3 regions of the Sodalis sp. RH19 genome follow, and region 2 is predicted to be linked to each of the others. Evidence: predicted binding sites of a transcription regulator. Region 2 holds the regulator's gene; each other region holds the start of a gene.
The links. The regulator PhoB, encoded in region 2, activates phosphate uptake and scavenging genes when phosphate is short. The targets are predictions, from matches to a motif close to CTGTCATAAAACTGNCNNAT.
Positions count from the first base shown of each region.

Region 1: a site for PhoB is predicted at 1,248-1,267, ahead of pitA (inorganic phosphate transporter PitA). Genes of this name have one in related genera too.
Region 3: a site for PhoB is predicted at 1,909-1,928, ahead of serA (phosphoglycerate dehydrogenase). Genes of this name have one in related genera too.

Region 1 is NZ_CP178734.1:4,841,651-4,849,627, forward strand. It holds gene pitA (inorganic phosphate transporter PitA) at 1-1,177, opposite strand, end outside; gene ACL2XF_RS21780 (NAD(P)/FAD-dependent oxidoreductase) at 1,466-2,677, shown strand; gene ACL2XF_RS21785 (hypothetical protein) at 2,693-3,844, opposite strand; gene ACL2XF_RS21790 (hypothetical protein) at 4,027-5,166, opposite strand; gene ACL2XF_RS21795 (TetR/AcrR family transcriptional regulator) at 5,420-6,037, opposite strand; gene ACL2XF_RS21800 (MFS transporter) at 6,082-7,278, opposite strand; gene ACL2XF_RS21805 (LysR family transcriptional regulator) at 7,382-7,977, opposite strand, start outside.
Region 2 is NZ_CP178734.1:3,237,724-3,245,700, forward strand. It holds gene brnQ (branched-chain amino acid transport system II carrier protein) at 1-456, opposite strand, end outside; gene ACL2XF_RS14730 (cobalamin-independent methionine synthase II family protein) at 888-1,991, opposite strand; gene ACL2XF_RS14735 (PstS family phosphate ABC transporter substrate-binding protein) at 2,242-3,180, opposite strand; gene phoR (phosphate regulon sensor histidine kinase PhoR) at 3,177-4,514, opposite strand; gene phoB (phosphate response regulator transcription factor PhoB) at 4,539-5,228, opposite strand; gene sbcD (exonuclease subunit SbcD) at 5,440-6,753, shown strand; gene ACL2XF_RS14755 (AAA family ATPase) at 6,750-7,977, shown strand, end outside.
Region 3 is NZ_CP178734.1:5,532,747-5,540,723, forward strand. It holds gene ACL2XF_RS24980 (LysR family transcriptional regulator ArgP) at 29-922, opposite strand; gene rpiA (ribose-5-phosphate isomerase RpiA) at 1,140-1,796, shown strand; gene serA (phosphoglycerate dehydrogenase) at 2,112-3,344, shown strand; gene ACL2XF_RS24995 (5-formyltetrahydrofolate cyclo-ligase) at 3,475-4,074, opposite strand; RNA gene ssrS (6S RNA) at 4,305-4,488, opposite strand; gene zapA (cell division protein ZapA) at 4,529-4,858, opposite strand; gene ACL2XF_RS25010 (YecA family protein) at 5,072-5,653, shown strand; gene pepP (Xaa-Pro aminopeptidase) at 5,716-7,029, shown strand; gene ubiH (2-octaprenyl-6-methoxyphenyl hydroxylase) at 7,033-7,977, shown strand, end outside.

The DNA of each region.
Region 1 (7,977 bases), 1.6 Mb from region 2:
CCACGGCAACGATAATCCACAGCGGCGCGTACTCCACGGTTGCCAGCAGATCCTTACGCAAATTATTCAGGAAGCGTTTATCTTCGCCGGTGGTTTGCGGCAGCTTGGCGGTCCGGTCCGCGGTATCGGCGACGCACATCAACAGGCGGCGCACATGCGCGCGCTCGAAGGGCGTGATCTTATCGTAGCTCTGCAAATTATCCAGCAGCGCCATGGCGCGGGTGATGGCCAGCAGCGCCCGGGAACTGTCGCAGTGAAACTCGGCCGGCGTGGACGGCAGGGCGTTGACATCCGGCGTCGGAATCGCCGGCGGTTCGGCGTTAACCACCTGCGGCAGGGCGCCTTGATGCTGCAGGTAAAATTGCTGCAGGTTGCCGACCGCGTCGCGGGTGCGGGCGATATCATAGCCGGTGGAATTCATATTCACCACGAACCCGGCCGGCGCGACGCCTATCAATACCAGCATGATCAGGCCGATACCTTTCTGTCCGTCATTGGCGCCGTGGGCAAAACTCACCCCGGCGGCCGACAGGATAAGCGCAGTGCGGGTCCAGAACGGCGGTTTGCGTTTGCCGTCTTTCTTCTCCCGTTCCGCCGGCGTCAAATGAATGCGGCGCCGTTTCGGGGTACTGCTCCAGTAACGGCGCAGCGCGAAGACCATGATACCGGCCACCACCAGCCCGACGATGGGCGAAATGATCAGCGACAGGAAGATCTCGATAAGCTTCGGGATATTCAGCGCGTCCAGCACCGACGAGTCGGTTACCATGGCGTTGGTCAGGCCGATGCCGATAATGGCGCCAATCAAGGTATGCGAGCTGGAGGCCGGCAAACCGAAGTACCAGGTTCCCAGGTTCCAGATAATGGCCGCCAGCAGCATGGAAAACATCATTGCCAGGCCGTGGGTGGAGCTGACGTTTAACAACAGGTCGACCGGCAGCAGATGCACGATGGCATACGCCACGCTCAGGCCGCCGAGCAGTACGCCGAGAAAATTGAAGATTCCCGACATGCCCACGGCCAGCTGCGAGCGCAGGGCACGTGTGTAGATTACGGTTGCTACCGCATTGGCGGTATCATGAAACCCGTTGATGGCTTCATATACCAGGACAAAAATCAATGCGAGCACCAGCATAAGACCGGTATGAAACTCCAGGCCGGTAAATAGATGTAGCATAGGGTTACGCCATAGATTGGACATGAACGGGGCGCATTATCTGCGACAACAGGGGCCGTGGAAAAGAGAAATATGACCTTTTTATGACATTTCTGTCGGCACTGCGCGGGCTTGTCCGCACTTTACTCTGTAAAATCATGAGGATAACTATGCTTACTGATTTTATCATCCTGTTACGTTGGCATAAGGCCACCGGGGACATTACAATCGGCCCCCGCGTGGAACGCACAATAGCCGGACGGACGCCCTTTTTCATGATTAAGCAGGCATTAGCAGAGAGCAAGTATGGTGGAACAGTTTGACGTAGTGGTGATCGGCGCCGGCGCCGCGGGCATGTTTTGCGCCGCGCAGGCCGGCCGGCTGGGCCGCAGGGTATTGCTGCTGGATAACGGCAAAAAGCCGGGACGGAAAATTCTCATGTCCGGCGGCGGCCGCTGTAATTTCACCAATTTGTATGTCGAGCCGGCGGCGTTCCTCTCGCAAAATCCGCATTTCTGCAAGTCCGCACTGTCGCGTTATACCCAGTGGGACTTTATTGCCCTGATGCAGCAATACGGCATCGCCTGGCATGAAAAAACCCTCGGCCAGCTTTTTTGCGACGACTCGGCGCAGCAGGTGGTGGATTTGCTGCTCAAGGAGTGCGAATTGGGCCAGGTGACGCTGCGGTGTCGCAGCGAGGTAGGGGCCGTGGAAAAACGCGGCGATGATTTTTTCCTGACCCTGCCGGGCGGCGCCATCAAAACCGGCCGCCTGGTGATCGCGACAGGCGGCCTGTCCATGCCCGGCCTGGGCGCCACGCCCTTCGGTTATAAAATTGCCCAACAGTTCGGACTGCCGGTCATCCCCACCCGCGCCGCGCTGGTGCCTTTTACCCTGCATAAGCCCCTGCTGGAACAGTTAAGCGTGCTGTCCGGCATCGGCGTGCCCGCGGTGGTCGTTGCTGAAAACGGCGTCTCGTTCCGGGAAAACCTGCTGTTTACCCATCGTGGACTGTCGGGACCCGCCATATTGCAGATTTCCAGCTTCTGGCAAAGCGGCGAGTACCTGACGCTTAACCTGCTGCCTGATACCGATTTAGCCACGTTCCTGGCGGCTGAATTGCGCGAACACCCCAACCAAAGCCTGAAAAACACCCTGGCAAAACTGTTGCCGCGTCGTTTTGTCGAGATGTGGTTCGCCCTGCTGGCCATTCCGGAATGCACGCTAAAACAGCTCACCCACCGCCAGCAGGCCGATTGGGTTCTGGCCCTGCAGCAGTGGCGGGTGCAGCCGAACGGCACCGAGGGCTATCGCACCGCCGAGGTCACCCAGGGCGGCGTGGATACCCGCTATCTCTCGTCCAAAACCATGGAAAGCCGGCAGGTGCCGGGACTGTATTTTATCGGCGAGGTGGTGGATGTGATAGGCTGGCTGGGCGGCTATAACTTCCAATGGGCCTGGAGCTCGGCGTGGGCCTGCGCGCAGGCGCTGGGGGCCGCGGAACGCCCTAACCCTGCCTGAGGGGCACGCGGTGACTTAACGCAGACGCCTGATCTCATGATCCCGGTACTTGTAGTTACAGCGCAGTTCCACGCCTGCGGGGATATCAGCCAGCGTGAACACCGCGATAACCGATACCGTGCGCTTATTCGCCAGAATCGCCGGAAACCGGGCCATTTCCACATTATAGCCGGATCGCGCCTGGCGGCAGGGACGGCCATGCTCGTCATATTCAACCAGGGTGTTTATTTTGGATATGATGCCGTCGCCGTCAAGAATGATCTCCTCTTCCTGATCATCGGCCGCTATGGATATCAGATAGTCATGATCGAAAACGGTTTTGTCGCACACCCCTTCCGGTACCAGGACACCGGCGTAGATTCCCACGCACGTCCCTTTCGCCAACGGCCTGGCGGCCATCACCCCCCATTGGCCGATAAGGGATTTTTCCCGCTCCGGCACATCGTTCCTGGTGAGCTTACGGCACTGCAACAAGCCTGCATAAAGCGCGGCCCGATCGGCGCCGCTCACATCTCCGCTGGCAAAGGGCACTACCTGGTCATTGGCATAGCGGTTATTGGCGGTGGTCGCCTGCGAAAAACGGTTGAGATGGACGATCGTCACGGCATTGCCGTCCACGTCCCGATAGGGCGGCAGGGCATCGAGACCGGTGTGATAACTTCTGTTCCTGGCAATGATGGCGCTGCGGATCTCGCTTTTCATAAAGTGGGTCAGCACGCCGTTCATAAACACCCGGGCAATCAAATGCGTCGCCGCGCGTTCTTCTTCACTGGCCTGGTCGGGCGGTTGCCCGGCCCGGCCATCCACTAATTTAAGCGCGTGCAACCGCGCACTCCAATTCAAACCATGGCGGCGGTTAACGTGTATGCTCATTCCTGCAAGCGCGGCATGGTCTTGCGGCGTCATCAATTTGTCAGCCAATGCCCGGACACACTGCAGCCCGATACTGACCGCGCGATAGGGGTGCTTTTCCTTTTCACCCGCCTTACGCAAGGTACTTTCCAGAATGGCATGCCACTGGCGCCAAACCGGGCGGCACCGGTCACAGCAGTTCTCCGCCACCTTCAGGTGACTGGTTAGCCTGGACAGCCCGCCTGGCCGACGGACCTTGCCCGCCGGGAGGGAATGTATGGCGGGTGGGCCGCCGGGGGAATGAATATTGTACATACTAAGTGGACCTCCCTATCATCATTGCTGCGCGTCGCTTCTCTGCTTTACAGCCGGTAAGCCATGGCCGTGGCTTTCATACGGAGCTTATCGGGAGGGGATACGCGGCACAACAAGGCCGGCTGACATAAGATTTTTCCCCGCGCCGGGTTCGCGGCTTCGCGTTTAGCCGCTATTGTTCATCAGGTTCTGTTATCGGCAGTGGTGTTATATTCCGGCGGCGTCAGGGAATAAATACGCAGTTCCTCACCGGCGGCGATGTTCCTTAAGGCAAATATCGCCAATACATAAATTTTCCTGCCATCCGCCAGTTCCGCCAAAAATTTGGCCGCCTCGACATTGCAGCTTTTCGCTGCGGGCTTATGCGCAGCCCTGGGATCGTCGTAAGCGAAACCGGCCCTTATTTTCGCCAAAATGCCATCACTGTCCAGATAAGTGTCAGGCCCGCCACACACTGAAATATCGACGATATATTCCATATTGAAAAACTGCCGGTGCGCCATAAGATATTCATCGACCAGCGTCCCTGACAGCACGCCTACGCAGGTATCCTTAGCGATCGGGCTGCGCGCCATCACCCTCCACTGTGGCGCCGCCTCCGCCTCCGGTCGCGACGGTTTATCCAATGCTGCATGGCGCAACATAACCTGCGCATATAATTTCAATCTCGCCAAGGGCGCCGTTGTCGAGGTTATAAATGGTTTAACCCCATCATTGGCGTAAACTTTGCCTGAAACGACTTTTTTTGAGTCGGCGCTGATGCTTTTTATTTTCAATATCGTGTCGTCCGAGCGACGAAACGGATAAAGGCCGTTCAGGAGGGGCTCGTAGCAGCGGCTTCGTTCCAATTGTGCCTGGTGGAACTTGGCGTGCAAAAATTCATCAAGCAAGCCTCTCATCAGTAGTTTGGCGAACAGATGAGTCGCTGCGCGTTCTTCCGGTTTTTGTTCATGCTGTTTTTTTCTGCCCGCAAGCGCAAAGATATGGTCGAGAAGCTGTTTTTCGTGCAGGTCGGTTACTAACAGGCTGACGCCAAGTATATTCTCGTCCGCCGCGCTCACCAGCCGTTCGGCAATGTCATATCTGGCCTGCATGCTATGCAGCATCCTTGCCGGTGGATGCGGCGCGGTCAGCATGCCGTCCTCCATTTTAGCGACTTCCTGATTCCATCTTTCCCAGAGGGTCGCGCATCTTTCACAGCAATTTTGTATCCGGGCAAAATGGCTCGCGATCCGGGTTAACGCCTTTGCGGGTTGCGGTGCCGACAGGCTGCGCAAGGTGATAAATTCCTTGAGATAGGGCGAAGCGATTTGGTCCATCATCCGTTCCTGTTTTTATCGTCATAAGGTGGGGCTAAAGCTAAACGGCTAAAACAGGGCTGGCAAGCAGTCTGGCGGGAGAGAGTTTTTGCCCTGCGGCAAGAGAGGGAGAGGGTTGAGACAACGTTATCTGCGGGCATCAGGCCACAGACGCCGCCGCGTATTTCACGGCGCGATGATGACAGCTTTCCGGCCTGGAACAATACTCTGATCTCTTACCGCAACTGAAGGGGTTGTCGGCGGGCTGTCCGGTATTTTAATCCAGGATTTTTAACGCCAGCGCCACCAGCTCCGCCATGTCGTCAAGCGAGCGGCCGGTTTTCCCCACCACCCGCATCCCAAGCAGGATGGTTAACATCATCCTGGCGGCGGCCGCGCTGTTAACGCCGGGTTTAATTGAACCGTCGGCCTTGCCCTGATCAATCAGCGCCGCCAGCAGGTTTTCATTGCCTCGCAGCGTCCCGGCGACAGCCTCCGCCAGTGCCGGATCAAAGGTATCCAGCCCGATGGCGCTGCCGACGACCAGGCAGCCGCGTTGTCCTTCAATATCATGGGATGATTCGGCGTAAAACCGCAGTACCGTGCGCAGGCGCTCGCGGCCGGTGGCGACGGCGGCGAGCCGGTCGGCCAAATCCGCGTTACGCAGGGACGTATAACGATCGAATGCCGCCAGGAACAGGGTGCGCTTATCGCTGAAGGCTTTGTAAATACTGCCGGCCGACAACCCCATCGCCTGGGCCAGATCGCTGATGGAGGCGGCGGTGTAGCCTTTGGATCTGAAGATCAGGATGGCCTGATCAAGCGCCAGGTCCATCGCGAACCCGCGCGGTCGCCCGGGGCTGCGGGCGTGGTGGGGAACAGTGTCTGTATTCATTGTGCCATTATAAGGAAATGGTCGTTTCCCAAACAAGGGTTATTTTACACCCTATGGCGCGGCGTAGCCGCCATAAAGACGCCGGCCAGGATTGCCAGCGTGATGGCAAAATAGCCCACGCCATGCCAGCCGGCCCGTTCCCAGGCCATCATCGCGCCCATGGAGCCCAGGGTGCCGCCGAGGAACATGCCGCCCATAAACAGGGTGTTTACCCGTCCCTTGGCTTCTTCCCGCAGACCGTAGATGACATGCTGGTTGGCGACCAGCGCGCTCTGTACGCCGAGGTCGAGCAAAATCACACCGACCGTCAGGCCGATAAGCGACGTCCAGCCCATAAATACCAGCCAGGCAATCAGCGTCAGCGCGGCGCCCATGATAATCACGGGGCGTCCGCCGAGGCGATCGGCCATCCTGCCGGCGGCCGGAGCGGCAAATACGCCCACCGCGCCCACGACCCCGAACAATCCGGCAATACCGGATCCCAGATGGTAGGCCGAATGATCCAGATAAATAGCCAGGATAGTCCAGAAGGCGCTAAAAGAGGCAAACAGCGCGGCTTGGGTCAGGGTCGCCTGGCGCAGGCGCGGCTCTTCGCGCCATAAGTGGATCAGGGAAGCCATCAGCGCCGGATAGCTCAGGGCGGCGCGCGCCGTCGCGGTCGTTTTAGGCAGCATGCGGTACATCAGCAGCGCGCCGAGCAGCGCCAGCGGCACGCCCAGCAGGAACATGGCGCGCCAGCCGGCATATTCGGCCACCAGGCCGGCCAGGGTGCGGCTCAGCAGAATACCGCTTAACAACCCGCTCATCACGCTGCCCACCACCGCGCCGCGCCGGGCGGGAGAGGCCAGGGTCGCCGCCACCGGCACGATCTGCTGCGCCGCCGTGGCGCCAATGCCCAGCAATAGCGACGCGCCCAGCAGCGTCCAGCCCGTAGGCGCGAACGCCGCCAGCAGCGAGGCTAGCGCCAGCATCAGGAACTGCAGCACAATCAGCCGGCGCCGTTCAAACAAATCGCCCAGCGGCACCAGCAGCAGCAGCCCGGCCGCGTAGCCCAGCTGGGTGATGGTCGGTATAAGGCCGGGGGCAGACTGACCGGGAAAACTCGCCGCGATCACCACCATCATCGGCTGGTTGTAATAAATATTCGCCACGGCGATGCCGCTGGCCGCCGCCATGGCGAAAATCAACAGTTGGCTGATGACGCCGGTTTGCCTCTGGGAGGCATTGGTTACAATAGACATGATTTTTTCCGTCAAGTGAAATGCCGTCGCCACCGCGACGACCGTTGACGTTAAGACTACCGGTCGGCGGAGTGCGCCGGTAGACCGTGGAAATCGATAGCTTTTATTCCGCTGGGGAATAGGTGGCGTTCAGCGCGGCGGCGGGGCCCGGCCCGAGGATAGCGGCAAAATACTCGACGAATGCGCGCGCCTTGGCGCTGGCCAGACGGCCGGTGGGAAATACCGCCCACAAATCCATCATCGGCAGGTGCCAGTCGTCGAGCACCGTAATCACTTCGCCGCGCGCCTGCTCCGGGGCGAACATCCAAAGCGATGCCATGGCCAGGCCAACGCCCGAACGCACCAGGGTGCGAATACCCTCTGCGGCCGAGACCTGTATCCGTCCCTGGGCATTAATGGTGCGCGTCTCTTCGCCACGGGTAAAAACCCATCGCGCGCCGCCGCCCCGGCTTTGGGTGTAGACCACCGCCTGGTGGCCGAGGAGATCCTCCGGTTTCAGGGGCATGCCGCAGCGGGCAAAATACGCCGGCGTGCCGACAATCTGCAGCGGCGCCGAGCTGAGCTTGCGCGCAATCAGGCTGGAGTCGCTGAGCGCGCCCAGGCGCAGCGCCACGTCGATCCCCTCGGCAATCAGGTCGATATTGCGGTCATCAAGCACGACGTCGACGTGCAGTTCGGGATGACGGGACAAAAAAAGAC
Region 2 (7,977 bases):
CGCCAGGATGTGCCCGACCGTATCCAATAAGCGGCCGGGATAGAGCGAGATGGCGATGACCAGCGCAAAATAGACCAGGCTGTAAAGAAACAGCGGCAGATCCCCCTGGCCGGTAAACGGCGCCAGCCCCACGGCGAAGGATACCGTCGCGGTGCGCGGCGTGGCGAACAGCGGCCCCACCGCCAGATAACATACCACGGCCAGCAGCAGTCCCGCTTTTCTGCCGATGGGGGAACTGAGGGCGTCAATGCCGCCCCCCACCCGGGCCAGGGCAATCACCGTCAGTACCGGCAGCCCAACCGCGCTAATCAGGAACCCCGCCGCGGCCCACCAGACATAAGGGCCCGACTGCAATCCCACCATCGGCGGGAAAATGATATTGCCCGCGCCGACAAACAAGGCGAAGGTCATAAAACCCAGGGCGAGGATATCTCTGATGCTTAAACGCTGGCTCATGGAATAATGTAATGCCTGTCTGGATGCGAAAAATAAGTAAAACCTATGACGACTCATGCCGGTTATGACATCACCAACAGCAGCGGGATATCTCGCGGGCCATGGCGTAATGGCCTGTTTGCCGGGACCGGAGCGCTAAAAGGGTGCAAAACGGCGTGAAGCATGCAATAACCGGCGCAATTTAAACGTTTAAAGCGCGGTAAGGCAATAGTTGAAGATAAAAGCAGAATGATAAGCCAAAAAAATACCCTAAAAGCAGTGAATACTTTCATAGCCTGGGTAATTTCTGCTACAAGATAGTTGAAGGGACGCGCTTTTAACTATAACAGAAAGGCATGGATACCGGTGGCACCCCCGGGCCGCCCCTTAACCCGCGGCGACCATGCCCGCCCGCGGTATTTTGCCGCGGGCGGGATAGCCGGGCGCTGGCGTTACCAGGCGCGGCCCGCAACATCCAGCACTAGCCGCAGTTTGTCCCATTGCTGGGCTTCGGTCAGGCTATTGCCTTCTTCCGTCGAGGCGAAGCCGCACTGCGGGCTCAGGCACAGCTGGTCCAGGCTGATATAACGGGTGGCCTCGCGCAAGCGCGCCAGCACCGCCTCAGGATCTTCCAATTCACCGGTTTTGGAGGTGATAAGGCCCAGCACCGCCTGCTGGCGGCCGGGTTTGATAAACCGCAGCGGTTCAAAACCGCCGGCGCGCTCGGTGTCATATTCCAGGAAAAAGGCGTCGACCTTGACCTCGCCGAACAGGATAGGCGCCACCGGCTCATAACCGCCCTCGGAAATCCAGGTGGAGCGGAAATTGCCGCGGCAAACATGCAGGCTAACCACCAGATCGTCCGGTTTGCCCGCCAGCGCTTGATTGAGCACATCCGCATAAATGCGCGCCAATTGCCGCGGATCCTCGCCGCGCTCGCGGATCTGGCGCTGCTGGTCCGTCGAGCACAGATAAGCCCACACGGTATCGTCAAGCTGCAGGTAACGGCAGCCGGCATCGTAAAAGGCGCGGATAGCGTCATGCCAGGCCTGGGCAAGATCGGCGAAATACGCCGCCAGATCAGGGTAGACGCCGGCGTCGATGGCACCGCGCCCGCCGCGAAAATGCATCACGCTCGGGCTGGGTATGGTCATTTTAGCCACCGCATCGCCGGCCACGCTGCGCAGATAGCGGAAATCCGCCAGCATCGGATGCTGGCGGAACGCCACCTTGCCGGTGACCTTAATGCTGCGCGCCTTGGTCTGCACCCCGGAAAACTGGATACCCTGGTCGACGTCGTAGCCTTCCACCCCGTCCAGCCCCTCAAAAAAATCGAAATGCCACCAGGCGCGGCGAAACTCGCCGTCGGTGACCACCTGCAGCCCCAGACCGCGCTGCAGTTCCACCACCCGGCGGATCTCGGTATCCTCGACGGCACGCAGCTGCGCGGGAGTAATGGCCCCTTGCTGCAACTGCTTGCGGGCCTGCTTAATCGCCTCGGGGCGTAATAAGCTGCCCACCACATCAGCGCGAAAGGGAGGCGTATTTCTTTGCATGTTTGAACTCCGGCGTTATTTTGCCGGCCTGGACAAGGCCCGCAAGATAATAAGATTTAGTGAATAGTTCAGGATGTAAACATTCCCGGTGGGCAATAGTTTCCGTCGGTGACATATAGACATCCGGACGTCTATAATGCCCGCATCCATACTAGCACGCGGCGGCGCATCGCCATGGCGAAGAAAATTCACCCGTGTTGAACATTATTCATGATCACCCGCGGGCGACGGCCCACCCTGCCGACACACCTCATTGCAGCCCGATATCCCGGCGCGCCTGTAGCCTTATGGGTTCAGGCAAGGGCTGGTAGCCGCCCTGGCGGGCGAGGCTTTGGCCCTGGGGCGACAAAATACGGTCCATAAAGGCGGCGGTGACCGGCGCCAATGGGGTATCAGGGGGCTTATTCAGATAAATATAGAGATAGCGCACCAGCGGATAGTCGCCGTTAAGCAAGGCCGACTCGTCCGGCGTCACCTGGCGGCCGGCCTCGTCGGTTAACGGCAGGATCCGCACGCCGGCGGTATGAAACCCCATGCCGGCGTAACCAATGGCGTTGCGCGACGCGCTTACCGCCTGCGCCACCGAAGCCGACCCGGGCAGTTCATTGACCGATGCCAGCAGGTCACCGCCGCACAGCACGCGCTGGCGGAAAAAGCCATAGGTACCGGAGGCGGAATTGCGGCCATAGCGCAGCAGGGCCATATCGGCCCACCGCCCGGTTAGGCCGAGCTCCCCCCAGCGGGTGACGGCAGGGGCGTCGCCGCAGCTGCGGGTGATGGAAAAAATGGCGTCCAACTGGCGCAGGCGCAACCTGGGCAGGGGGTTATCCTGGTTGACTATAATCACCAGCGCATCCAAGGCCACCGGCACCGCCAGGGGCGGGTAGCCGTAATGGCGCTGGAACGCGGCGATTTCAGTCGCGTTCATCATGCGGCTCATCGGCCCGATTTGCGCCGTTCCCGCGGCCAGCGCCGTCGCCGCCGTCGCCGATCCGCCCGCCTGGATCTGCACGCCGACATCCGGATAGTCATGCCTGAAATCCGCCGCCCACAGGGCCATCATATTCGCCAGCGTATCGGAACCGCTGCTGGTGAGGCTACCCGACAGCACCGACAGCGGCCGCGCCGCCGCCGGCAGGGTCAACAGCAGGCAGAGCAGCCAGCCCAGGGTTTTTACTGCTTTTATCATCGGGATTTGACACGTGAAGGAGAAGTGGGGTTATTTTCGGCCAGGACGGGGAGGACAATCAACCGGTTGGGCAAGGTAAAAAAGAAGCGGGTACCCGCGCCCGGCTCGCTGATAACATCAAGATGGGCGTCATGATTGCCGAGCGCGTGCTTAACGATGGCAAGCCCAAGGCCGCTGCCGCCGGTCTGGCGCGAACGGGCTTTGTCAACCCGGTAAAAACGCTCGGTCAGGCGCGGTAAATGCTCTGGGGCGATGCCCGGCCCGTTATCGCTGACCTGAAACTGCGCGCCCTCAGCGGTACGCTGCCAGCACACCTCGATGCGGGTGCCCGGCGGCGTATGGATGACCGCATTGTATATCAGGTTCGACATCGCGCTGCGCAGCTGATCCTCATTGCCGCGCACCAGCAACTGTTCATTAACCCGGAACACGATCTCATGCCGTTCCTGGCTGAGCGCCCCGGCGCTTTGCTGCAGGCGCTTGAGAATGGCCGGAATATCGACGCGTTCATTGACCTCGCCCTGGGGCGCGGCCTCGATACGGGATAACACCAGCAACTGCTTGACCAGGCGCTCCATGCGCTGCGTCTGATCCTGCATAGTGTGGATGGCCTTGGCGCGCATGGCTTCATCCATATCCTGGTCGTTCATCATTTCCAGATATCCCTGCAACACCGTCAGCGGCGTACGCAGTTCATGGCTGGCATTGGCGAAAAAGTTGCGCCTGGCGCCTTCCAGCTGGCGCATCTGGGTCACGTCGCGGGCCACCATTAACAGCTGGTCGTCGGTATAGGGCATCACGCGGAATTCAACGTAACGTTGCTTATTGAGCAGCAGGGTCAAGGGGCGCTCGAACGACTGGCCCTGGATATAGCTGTTGAATTCGGGATAGCGCAGCAGGTTAAGGATATGCTGGCCGTTGTCTTCCGGCCAGCGAAACCCGAGCAGCTGCTGCGCCAGGCCGTTGCACCAGAAAATATGGCCGTCGTCGGTCAACATCACCAGCGCATCAGGCAAGGTTTCCGCGCCGCTGCGAAAGCGTTTGAACAATGTCGCCAGTTCACGCCGCCGCCGCCGGTGGCGCAACTGCATCTGATGCAGGCCATAGAACAGCGGTTCCCAGCTTCCCCGCCCTTCCGGCGGCGTATGCCGGAGATCGACCCATAACCAGCGGGACAGCCGCAGTTGGTAATAATAGTTGCGCACCAGCGCGGCCAGCAGCGCCGCCACCAACAGCCAGGCCAGGTGGCCGACAAAAAGCGACAACAGCAGGGCCGGCAGGCAAAACAGCCCCAGTTCCAGCAAAATCTTACGCCAGGATAAACGTTCCAGCACCGGCAGAGCTCCCCTTATACCGCGCTAATAGCGCGCGGAAAAACGATAGCCGGTGCCGCGGACCGTCTGCACCATCCGATCGTGACCGCCGGTTTCCAGCGCTTTGCGCAGGCGGCGAATATGCACATCAACCGTCCGGTCCTCAACATACACATTAGTGCCCCAGACATGATTTAACAACTGTTCCCGGCTATATACCCGCTCGGGATGGGTCATGAAAAAGTGCAGCAGTTTAAATTCGGTCGGTCCCATCTCCAGGGCCAGTTCGTTGGAGGTTACCCGGTGCGACGACGGATCCAGGCTTAAGCCCTGCAGCTCAATCTTATCTTCCACCGCCATCGGCGAAATACGGCGCATCACCGCCTTGATCCTGGCCAGCAGCTCCTTGGGCGAGAACGGTTTGGTGATATAATCATCGGCGCCCACTTCCAGCCCCCGCACCCGGTCTTCCTCCTCGCCGCGCGCGGTCAGCATCATGACCGGAATATCGCGGGTCAATACCTCGCGTTTCATATGTTTGATAAATTGAATTCCCGAACCGCCTGGCAACATCCAGTCGAGCAATACCAGATCCGGATAAGGCTCCGCCATACGGCTGACCGCCGTGCCGTAGTCTTCGGCTTCGATGGGCTGGAAGCCATTCTGTTCAAGTACGAAGCACACCATTTCACGAATCGGCGCTTCGTCTTCCACGACTAATATGCGTTTTGCCATTTTTTCCTGCCATTAATCTCTGCGGTTAACGTGCCCGGGCATTATGCGTCACTTTTATGACAGATTTATTAAAATCAGCCCATCGTGCCAGAAGCATAGCGGATGGCGGTTTTTTTTCGTCCCGGGTTGCCAAATTAACAGCTTTACGTCGGCATCGCCCGGGGTAAGGTTTATACTCTCGCCCTGACTTTTACACTCTGGCTGGAGCGTCATGCGGATCATTCACACTTCTGACTGGCATCTGGGTCAGTCGTTTTTCACCAAAAACCGCGCCCGGGAGCACCGCGCCTTCCTGCAATGGCTGGTGGCGCAGGTGGCAGAACGGGATATCGACGCGGTGATCGTGGCCGGCGATATCTTTGATACCGGCACCCCGCCCAGCTATGCCCGCGAACTGTTCAACCGTTTCGTGGTGGCGTTGCAGCCGACCGGTTGCCAGCTGATCATACTGGCGGGCAATCATGACGCGGTGGCGACATTGAACGAATCCCGGGCGCTGCTGGCCTGCATGCATACCCGGGTTATCGCCGGCGGCGGGTTCGGCGCCCGGGACGATGACGACAACGCCGACGGCGACCGCGAAGACAGCGGCGGGCAACCGGTTTTTGTACTTAACGATCGTAGTGGAAAGCCGGGGGCGATACTGTGCGCCATCCCCTTTTTACGCCCGCGGGATGTGCTGACCAGCCGCGCCGGAGAATCGGGGGATGATAAACAGCGGGCGCTGATGGACGCCATCGCCGCACATTACCAGGCGCTATATGACCGGGCGCTGGCCCTGCGCGCCAAGTTGCCCGGCCGGTTGCCGATTATCGCCACCGGACACCTGACCACGGTGGGCGCCGCCACCACCGATTCGGTACGCGATATTTATATCGGCAGCCTGGACGCGTTTCCCGCCCAGCTGTTTCCGCCGGCGGATTATATCGCCCTCGGCCATATCCACCGCCCGCAGTGCGTGGGCGGACAGCAGCATATCCGCTATTGCGGTTCGCCCATCGCCTTGAGTTTTGATGAAACCGGGCAGCCCAAGCAGATCAATATAGTCAGTTTCGACGCCGGGGGCGTGGCGGACATTTCCCCGGTTTTGATCCCGGAGACCCAGGCCCTGCGCCTGATAAAAGGCGACCTGGCGGACATCGAGGCGCAGTTGCGCTCGTTTAGCGATTACCCGGGGCCCTCGCCCGTCTGGCTGGATATCGAGGTGGTGACAGACGCCTGGCTGAATGATATCCAGCAGCGTATCCAGCAGTTGGCGGCCGATTTGCCGGTGGAAATCGTGCTGTTGCGCCGTAACCGCGAGCAGCGGCTGTCGGCACTGGCGCGCCGGCAACGGGAAACGCTGGTCGAACTGAGCGCCGGGGACGTGTTTGAGCGGCGCCTGGCGCTGATCCCCTCCCCCGCGCCGGAGAACCTGGACGCCATACGCTTGCTCTATCGCCAGGTAACGGCGGACATACAGCAAGGCGCCGCGGCGGAAAACCCGCCGGCGCCGGATGCCGCAACCAAAGGAGACGCCCGGTGAAAATCCTGACGCTGCGGCTGAAAAACATCAATGCGCTCAGGGGCGAGTGGAAAATTGATTTTACCGCCGACCCCTTCGACCGCGCCAGCCTGTTTGCCATTACCGGTCCCACCGGCGCCGGCAAGACCACTATTCTTGACGCCATCTGCCTGGCGCTGTATCACCGCACGCCCCGCCTGGACGCCTTGCCCGGCCAGGAATTGATGACCCGGCTTACCGCCGAATCGCTGGCGGAAGTCGAGTTTTCGGTCAAGGGCGTGGGCTATCGCGCCTTCTGGAGCCAGCGCCGGGCGAAAAACAGCCCGCAGGGCAAACTGCAAAACGCCAGGGTTGAACTGGCGCGTTTGGCCGACGGCGCCATCCTGGCGGATAAAATCAGCGATAAGCTGCGCCTGACCACCGAACTGACCGGCCTGGATTTCGCGCGTTTTACCAAATCGGTGCTGCTGGCGCAGGGGGATTTCGCCGCATTTTTAAACGCCGATGCGAAAAATCGCGCCGAACTGCTGGAGGAACTGACCGGCACCGATATCTACGGCCGCATTTCCGCTGAAATTTTCGAACGCCATAAAACGGTGCGCGGGGAACTGGAGGCACTGCGTACGCGCGCCGCCGCCATCGAACTATTGAGCGAACCCCAACTGCGGGAACTTGACGCCGAGCTGGATAGCCTGCGCCTGGAGCAGGCCCGGCTGAACGCCGAACAATCGCAGTCGCAACGGCATCACGCCTGGCTGGAGCGGCAGCGCCAGTTGACCGGCGCCCTGGCGCAGGCACAGGCCCAGCGCCAGGCCGCGCAGGCGGCGGCGCAGGAAGCACAGGCGCCGCTGGCGCGACTGGCGCGCGGCGAACCGGCGGAATCCCTGCGCCCCCTGCTCGACGATCGGCAACGCAGCGCCGTGGACCTGGAACGGGCTGAGCAGGAGCTCGCCCGCGCCTGCGCGGTGGAGCTGCAAAGCCAGCAGGCGCTGCAACCGCTGCGCGAGCAGGCGGATGCCGCCCGCTCGCGCTGGGAGCAGCACGCCCGGCATCAGTTGGCGCAACAGCAGTTGATAAACGACCATCTCGTGCCGCTGGACCAGAAAATCGCCGGGCTGGAACAACAGGCCGCGCAACAGGAGGAACAGCGGTTAGCCCAAACGGAACAGCAGCGGAAACGACAGGCGCTGCAGGCGCTGAAACAACAACAACATCAGGAGGCCGGGCAACAGGCGCAGCTTGTCG
Region 3 (7,977 bases), 2.3 Mb from region 2:
TGCGGGGCGCGCCGGCGCTGTGCGGCCCTCAGGCCTGGCGCAAGACCTGCCGGCCATGGGAGAGCAGGGCGTCGGTCACTTTGCGCATCATGCGGCTTTCCGGCGCAAACCGATGCCAGAACAGCATGCGGCGCTGGTATAGGCCCGGCGTCAGGTCTATCAGTTCGCCCGTCGCCAGCTCCCGTTCGATTTGCAGATGCGGGATCATGCAGCAGGTCGTGCCCTGGCGCGCCAGCTGCACGAAGGCTTCCGATGAGTTGACGATATGGCAGGGCACGCTGCCCGGCGGCAGGTCAAAGTTCTGCTGCAAAAACGCCTGGTGCATATCGTCCAGATGGTCAAACGCCACCGCCGGCGCTTTCAGCAGCGCGCTGCGCGTCACGCCGTGGGGGAAATAACGATCGGCAAAAGGCTGGGATGCCACGAACAGATAATCCAGGGCGCCCAGTTGATCCACCAGGCAGCTCGGCAGCGGCTGGGGCTGGATACTGACCGCGCCCACCACTTCGCCGCGCCTTAGCCTTTCCTGGGTACGCGTTTCATCTTCCACCTGTAAATTAAGGCGGATAGGCGAATCGGTCAGCACCGGTTTCAGCGCCGGCAGCAGCCAGGTCGCCAGGCTGTCGGCATTCACCGCCAGCGACAGCAGCAGCGGCGTGTCGCTGCCGTTATCGGTGCCCAGCCATTCGTCCTCCAGCAATTCCACCTGATGCAGCAAGGCCAGCAGCTTTTGCCCTTGTTCGGTGGGCCGTGGGGGAATGGTACGCACCAGCAGCGGCTGGCCGAACAGGTTTTCCAGTTGTTTTATGCGCTGCGATACCGCGGATTGGGTGATACATAATTTTTGCGCGGCGCGTTCAAAACCCCGTTCCCGTATCACGGCGTCAAGCGCCTGCAGCGTCCGATAGTCCGGGCGTTTCATTCTTTATCCCCTGCGTCGATATCTCTGTGCATCAATAGGTACTTTTTGGTCACCGGTTTTCACTATGCCATAGATTGACCCGGTTGCGGACGCAAAATTTCAGCCGTGTCAGGCGCGGGCATCCGGGATGCGGCGGGTTGTGGCGGAATTCACGCCATCGGCGATGATATTGTTTTATAATACCGCCCACTTTCCGTAGCCAAGGGCTTAATTATTTATGACGCAGGATGAACTGAAAAAGGCGGTGGGCTGGTCGGCATTGAAGTATGTGAAACCGGGCACGATCGTCGGCGTCGGCACCGGGTCCACCGCCGCGCATTTTATCGATGCCCTGGGCAGCATCAGGAATCAAATCGAAGGGGCGGTCTCCAGTTCGGACGCCTCCTCGGCCAAGCTGAAGAGCCTCGGTATCCCGCTGCTGGATCTCAACAGCGTCGACGTGCTGGACATCTATGTCGACGGCGCCGATGAAATCAACGGCCAGATGCAGATGATCAAAGGCGGCGGGGCGGCCCTGACGCGCGAAAAAATCATCGCGGCGGTCGCGCGTAAATTTATCTGTATCGTCGATGGATCCAAACGGGTGGACGTCCTGGGCAATTTTCCCCTGCCGGTGGAAGTGATCCCGATGGCGCGCGCCTATGTGGCGCGCGAGCTGGTGAAACTGGGCGGATTGCCGGAGTACCGCCAGGGCGTGGTAACCGATAACGGCAATATTATCCTGGACGTGCGCAACCTGCGCATCCTGGACGCGGTGGCCCTGGAAGACAAAATCAACAGCCTGCCCGGCGTGGTGACCGTGGGCCTGTTTGCCCGGCGCGGCGCGGATGTGGCGCTGATCGGCACCGCCGGGGGCGTTCAGGTTATCGAGTAACGGGCCGGTTTTACCGCCGCCCGGCGCCGCCGCCGGCTTGCCACGCCGGCGGCGGCGGATGTTAATTTTGTTTACATAGCATCTTTTATCGCCGCAGGCGAAATTCAGTGATAAATGTCACATTTATGCCATCGGCCTGCTATATATATGACGCTTCTCCACCAGACCAGAGGATTTATCCATAGCAATCGCTTATGGCTGCGTCTTATGCTGTCTTAAGGATAAACGGCCCTGTTGCCGCCACGGTAATTTTTGTTATTTTGTCCGGGTGCTGTGTGTTGCAGTCGCATCTGAAGTCTCAAAAAGGGTCGGGAAATGGCAAAAGTATCGCTGGAAAAAGATAAGATTAAGTTTCTGTTGGTCGAAGGTGTTCACCCCAGCGCGGTGGATAACCTGAAACGCGCCGGTTATACCAATATTGAATACCATAAGGGCGCGCTGGATTCCGCGGCACTGAAAGCCTCCGTGCGCGACGCGCACTTTATCGGCATCCGATCCCGTACCCACCTGACGGAAGACATCTTTGCCGCGGCGGAAAAACTCGTTGCCGTCGGCTGCTTTTGTATCGGCACCAATCAGGTCGATCTGAAAGCCGCGCTGAAAAAAGGCGTGCCGGTATTCAATGCGCCTTTTTCCAATACCCGCTCCGTGGCGGAATTGGTGCTCGGCGAAATGCTGCTGATGATACGCGGCGTCCCGGAGGCCAACGCCAAGGCGCACCGCGGCCAGTGGAACAAGCAGGCGAGCGGCAGCTATGAAGCGCGCGGCAAGAAACTGGGCATCATCGGTTACGGCCATATCGGCACCCAGCTGAGTATCCTGGCGGAAGGCCTGGGGATGCAGGTGTTCTATTACGATATCGAGAGCAAACTGTCCCTGGGCAACGCGCGCCAGGTGGATTCGCTGCCTGAGCTGCTGGGTATGTGCGACGTGGTCTCCCTGCATGTGCCGGATACTCAGTCCACCCGCAATATGATGGGCAAGGACGAATTCGGCCATATGAAACCGGGGTCGCTGTTTATCAATGCCTCGCGCGGTACGGTGGTGGATATCCCGGCCCTGTGCGACGCCCTGGCCAGTAAACATATCGCCGGCGCCGCCGTGGACGTGTTCCCCGAAGAGCCCGCCACCAACAGCGATCCGTTCAACTCGCCGCTGTGTGAATTCGATAATGTGATCCTGACGCCGCATATCGGCGGCTCCACCGAGGAAGCGCAGGAAAATATCGGCGTGGAGGTGGCGGGCAAACTGGCCAAATACTCCGATAACGGCTCGACCCTGTCGGCGGTCAATTTCCCGGAAGTCTCGCTGCCGGAACATGGCGATAACGTCAGCCGTTTACTGCATATCCATGAAAACCGTCCCGGGATCCTGACCCGCATCAACCAGATTTTTGCCGAGCAAAGCATCAATATCGCCGCCCAGTATCTGCAAACCACGCCCGAAATCGGTTATGTGGTCATTGATGTGGAAACCGATACCGAAAATACCGCCCTGCAGCTGCTGAAGGCGATACCCGGCACTATCCGCGCCCGCCTGCTGTACTGATAGCTGCGCGCCTGACGTGGTCGACCCCAGCCCCGGCTTAGCAAGCCGGGGTTTTTTTATGGGTACCGCCCGCTTACCGCGCACGCCGGGTACACCACCGGGCCAAGGGCTGCCATCCGTCCCCGGCGGTTTACCAGCGCCAGTGCCGCGACGGGGTAACAATTTCCGGCAACGGGATATCCCAGGGCTCCGCCGGTATGGCGTCCACCTGCTGGCAATCGTGGGCCAGCCCGATGGGGTAGAAGCCGGCGCCGCGCCGCCAGTGCCGCAGGGTGCGATCGTAAAAGCCGCCGCCCATGCCCAGGCGCTGGCCCCGGGCATCAAAGGCCACCAGCGGGGTAAACAGGATATCGAGATGCCGCGCCGGCAAGAGTTGGGTCACGTCCAGCCGCGGCTCGCTGATATGCAGGCGGTTCAGCACCAGCGGCGTATCGGGCCTGTAGCGCAGGAACAACAGGTGGCCCGGGCTGAAAGGGTGCAGCACCGGCAAATAGACGCGCTGGTCGCGTTGCCAAAGCGCCTCAATAAGCGGCCGGGTATCCAGCTCGCCGTCAAACGATAAAAACAGCGCCAGGCTGCGGGCCGCGGTAACCCGCGGGTCGGCCAGCAGGGTTTTGACCAGCGCCGCGGCCGCAGCGGCCTGTTCGCCCGGGGTGAGCCGGCGGCGTTGCCGGCGGATATGGTTGCGGATACTTTGCCGCTGCAGGGACGTTTCGGGCGACTGGGTCATGGCTGATTACGCGCTATACCGGAAAAAGAAGGTAATAAAGTATGTCATAAAGACGGTCCGGGGGGATGTCATAACGTACGCGGATAAAGAAATCGGGTCTGAAAAAACGCTGTCGGGGAATAGCGTGTGGCGGGGGGGAAGAAGCCTGATACGCCGTGCCGAGAGCCGTACCAAGCCGCGCCGCTGACGCGCGCGTCCGCTGCTGATGCAAACCGACGCTACGCTATAAAGGGATCTCCGAGATGCCGCCGCAGGCTGTAACCCTTGAACCCATGGTTCAAGGTGAACGCAGCGTTATAACCTTAAGGCTTCTCGGACGAACCGAGCTTGCGCACCAGTTACAGATCGCCACATTCTTGTGGTAAAAATTATCGGCTCAGGGGACGGGCCCGCTGGCGAACACCTCAGAGAAATTTTGTATTCCTGTTCCGCGGGATTTTCCCGGCGGCTATCGTTACTCGAACTGCGTGCCTGGTCGCTCGGAGATACGGCCCTGTTCTACCAGTGCCTGCTCAATCGTCTGCTGCAGTAACCGGATCCGCTGTTCCATGTTGGCGGCGTAATCACGGGTTTTAACTCTTTCCTGCGCCAGTTCGTGGCATACGTTCAGTGCCGCGATAAAAACAAGCTGTTCTGTATTGGTGACTCTAGTGCGAACTTTGAGATCTTGCAACCGCTGATTAAGATCTTCCGCCGCCTGGTTCAACGCTTCTTGTTGTTCCGGCGGGCAATTTACCCTTAACGTGCGGCCAAAAATTTGAATATCTACCGGTTGTGCGGACATACCACCTTCCTGCTTTGTTACCGCGCCGACGCCAGGCCACTCCCGTTTCACCATTGCGGGAGCACAGGGCGGGCGCAACTATACTCTATATCCATGCGCTATATCAAACAGAAGAATCCATATAAAACAGAAGATACACGCCCTTTCTGGTATAGCTACGGACCTTGGTGGTAGCATAACACGAACTTATCCTGCCAACGACGATGAAAGCGCATGTCTATACAAAATACCTTTCCCGACTACGATAACCTGACCCAACTGCTTAACCAACAGGCCGTGGCGCTGACGCCGGCGGAAATGCATGGTTTGATAAGCGGCATGCTGTGCGGCGGCAACAAGGATCACAGTTGGCAGACGCTGGTGCACGAGCTGACCAACGAGGGCATGGCCTTTTCCCAGACCCTGGCCGACCCGCTGCGCCAGCTGCACGAAGCCACCGCGCAAACCCTGGACGACGAGGAGTTTATGTTTCAGCTGCTGCTGCCCGACGACGACCGCGCCACGGTATTCGAGCGCGTGGACGCGCTGGCCGGCTGGGTAAATCATTTCCTGCTGGGGCTGGGCGTGATGCAGCCGCAGCTGGATAAAATCAAGGGCGAGCTAAAGGAAGCCATCGACGATCTGCGCAATATCGGCCAGCTCGGCTATGACGAAGATGAAGATCAGGAAGAGCTGGCGCAGTCGCTGGAGGAAGTCGTTGAATACGTGCGTATGGCCGCCATTCTTTGCCATAATGGATTTACCCGCTCGGAGCACGCCGGCCCGCTGGAAAAGCCAAAGCCGACGCTGCACTGATCGCCGCAACCGGCAGCACCGCCCGTTGAATTGTTGAGAGTATGGCAAGGCAGGAGAGAGTGATGACATCACAAGAATTTTTACGCCGCCGGCAGGCATTGTTGGCCAACATGGCTCCGGCCAGCGCCGCCGTCATTTTTGCGGCGCCGGAGGCGACGCGCAGCGCCGACAGTGAATATCCCTATCGCCAGAATAGCGACTTCTGGTATTTCACCGGGTTCAACGAACCGGAGGCGGCGCTGGTGCTTATCAAAAGCGACGCGACCCATTCGCACAGCGTGCTGTTCAACCGGGTGCGCGATCCCGGCGCCGAGACCTGGTTCGGCCGCCGCCTGGGCCAGGAGGCCGCCCCGGCCAGACTTGCCGTGGACCGGGCCTTGCCGTGGGACGAAATCAATCATCAGTTGCACCTGCTGCTGAACGGACTGGATGTGGTCTATCACGCCCAGGGACAATACGCCTTTGCCGATACCCTGGTGTTTAACGCCCTCGATACCCTGCGCCGCGGCTACCGTCAGCATTTGCGCGCGCCCGCCACGCTTACCGACTGGCGCCCCTGGGTGCACGATTTCAGGCTGGTTAAATCGGCGGAGGAGCTGGCGGTCATGCGCCGCGCCGGCGAAATCACCGCGCTCGGGCATACCCGCGCCATGCGGGCCTGTCGTCCGGGGCAGTATGAATACCAGCTGGAAGGCGAAATCCTGCATGAATTCAACCGGCACGGCGCCCGCTATCCTTCCTACAATACCATCGTCGGCAGCGGCGAAAACGGCTGTATTCTGCACTACACCGAAAACGAGGCGCAGATGCGCGACGGCGATCTGGTGCTTATCGACGCCGGCTGTGAATACCAGGGGTATGCCGGCGATATCACCCGCACCTTCCCGGTGAACGGCAAGTTCAGCCCCGAGCAGCGGGCGCTGTACGACATAGTGCTGGCGATGCTGGAGAAATCCCTGGCGTTGTACCGGCCGGGCACCAGTATCCGCGAAGTCAATGAACAGGCGGTGCGGGTTATGGTCTCCGGGCTGGTGGCGCTGGGCGTAATGAAGGGCGACGTGGACGGGCTTATCGCCGCCCAGGCCCACCGGCAGTTCTTTATGCACGGCTTAAGCCATTGGCTGGGGCTGGATGTGCACGACGTCGGCGACTACGGCACCCCGGAGCGGGGCAGGACCCTGGAGCCGGGCATGGTGCTGACCATCGAGCCGGGCATTTATATCGCCGCGGACGCGGATGTGCCGCCGCAATATCGCGGCATCGGCATCCGCATCGAGGACAATATCGTTATCACCGAACAGGGCAACGACAACCTCACCGCATCGGTGGTCAAGGACCCGGATGCCATCGAAGCGCTGATGGCGGCGGCGCGCTAGCCTATGTCGGTGATCATTATCGGCGGCGGCATGGCCGGCGCCACCCTGGCGCTGGCCTTGTCCCGCCTGACCGGCGGGCGGCTGGAGATCGATTTAGTGGAAGCGGCCGCGCCGGAAAACCGGCGCCATCCCGGTTATGACGCCCGCGCCATCGCCCTGGCCCAGGGCACCAGCCAGCAATTAACCGCCATCGGTGTCTGGCCTTCGCTGATGTCCTGCGCCACGCCCATCACCCGTGTCGAGGTCAGCGATAGCGGCTATCCGGGTAAAGTCTCGCTGTCCGCGCGCGATTACCGCGTACCCGCGCTGGGTTATGTGGTGGAGCTGCACGACGCCGGGCAGCGTTTATTTGCCCTGCTGCGCCAGGCGTCGGGGGTAAGGCTGCACTGCCCCGCGACGCTTACGGATATTACCCGCCGCCAGGACGATATCCTGGCGCGGCTTGACAACGGGACGGAGCTGACCGGCTCGCTGCTGGTGGCGGCGGACGGTTCGCACTCGCAGGCGGCGCGCCATTGCCATATGCAGTGGCGCCAGGAGGACTATGGGCAACTGGCGATTATCGCCAATGTCACCACCGCTGAGGCGCATCAGGGCCGGGCTTATGAGCGTTTTACCGAACATGGGCCGCTGGCCATGCTGCCCATGTCGCAGGGGCGCAGCGCGCTGGTGTGGTGCCTGCCGCAGTCCATGCGCCAGGAAATCACCGGCTGGAGCGAAAGCCGGTTTATCGACGCGCTGCAAGCCGCCTTCGGCTGGCGGCTCGGGCGTATTACCGCCTGCGGGCAGCGGCAGTGTTACCCGCTGCAGCTGCGCACCGCCACGCGCCAGGTAAGCCATCGGCTGGCGCTGGTGGGCAACGCGGCGCAAACCCTGCATCCTATTGCCGGCCAGGGGTTCAACCTGGGCTTGCGTGACGTGATGACCCTGGCGGAAACCCTGGCCGAG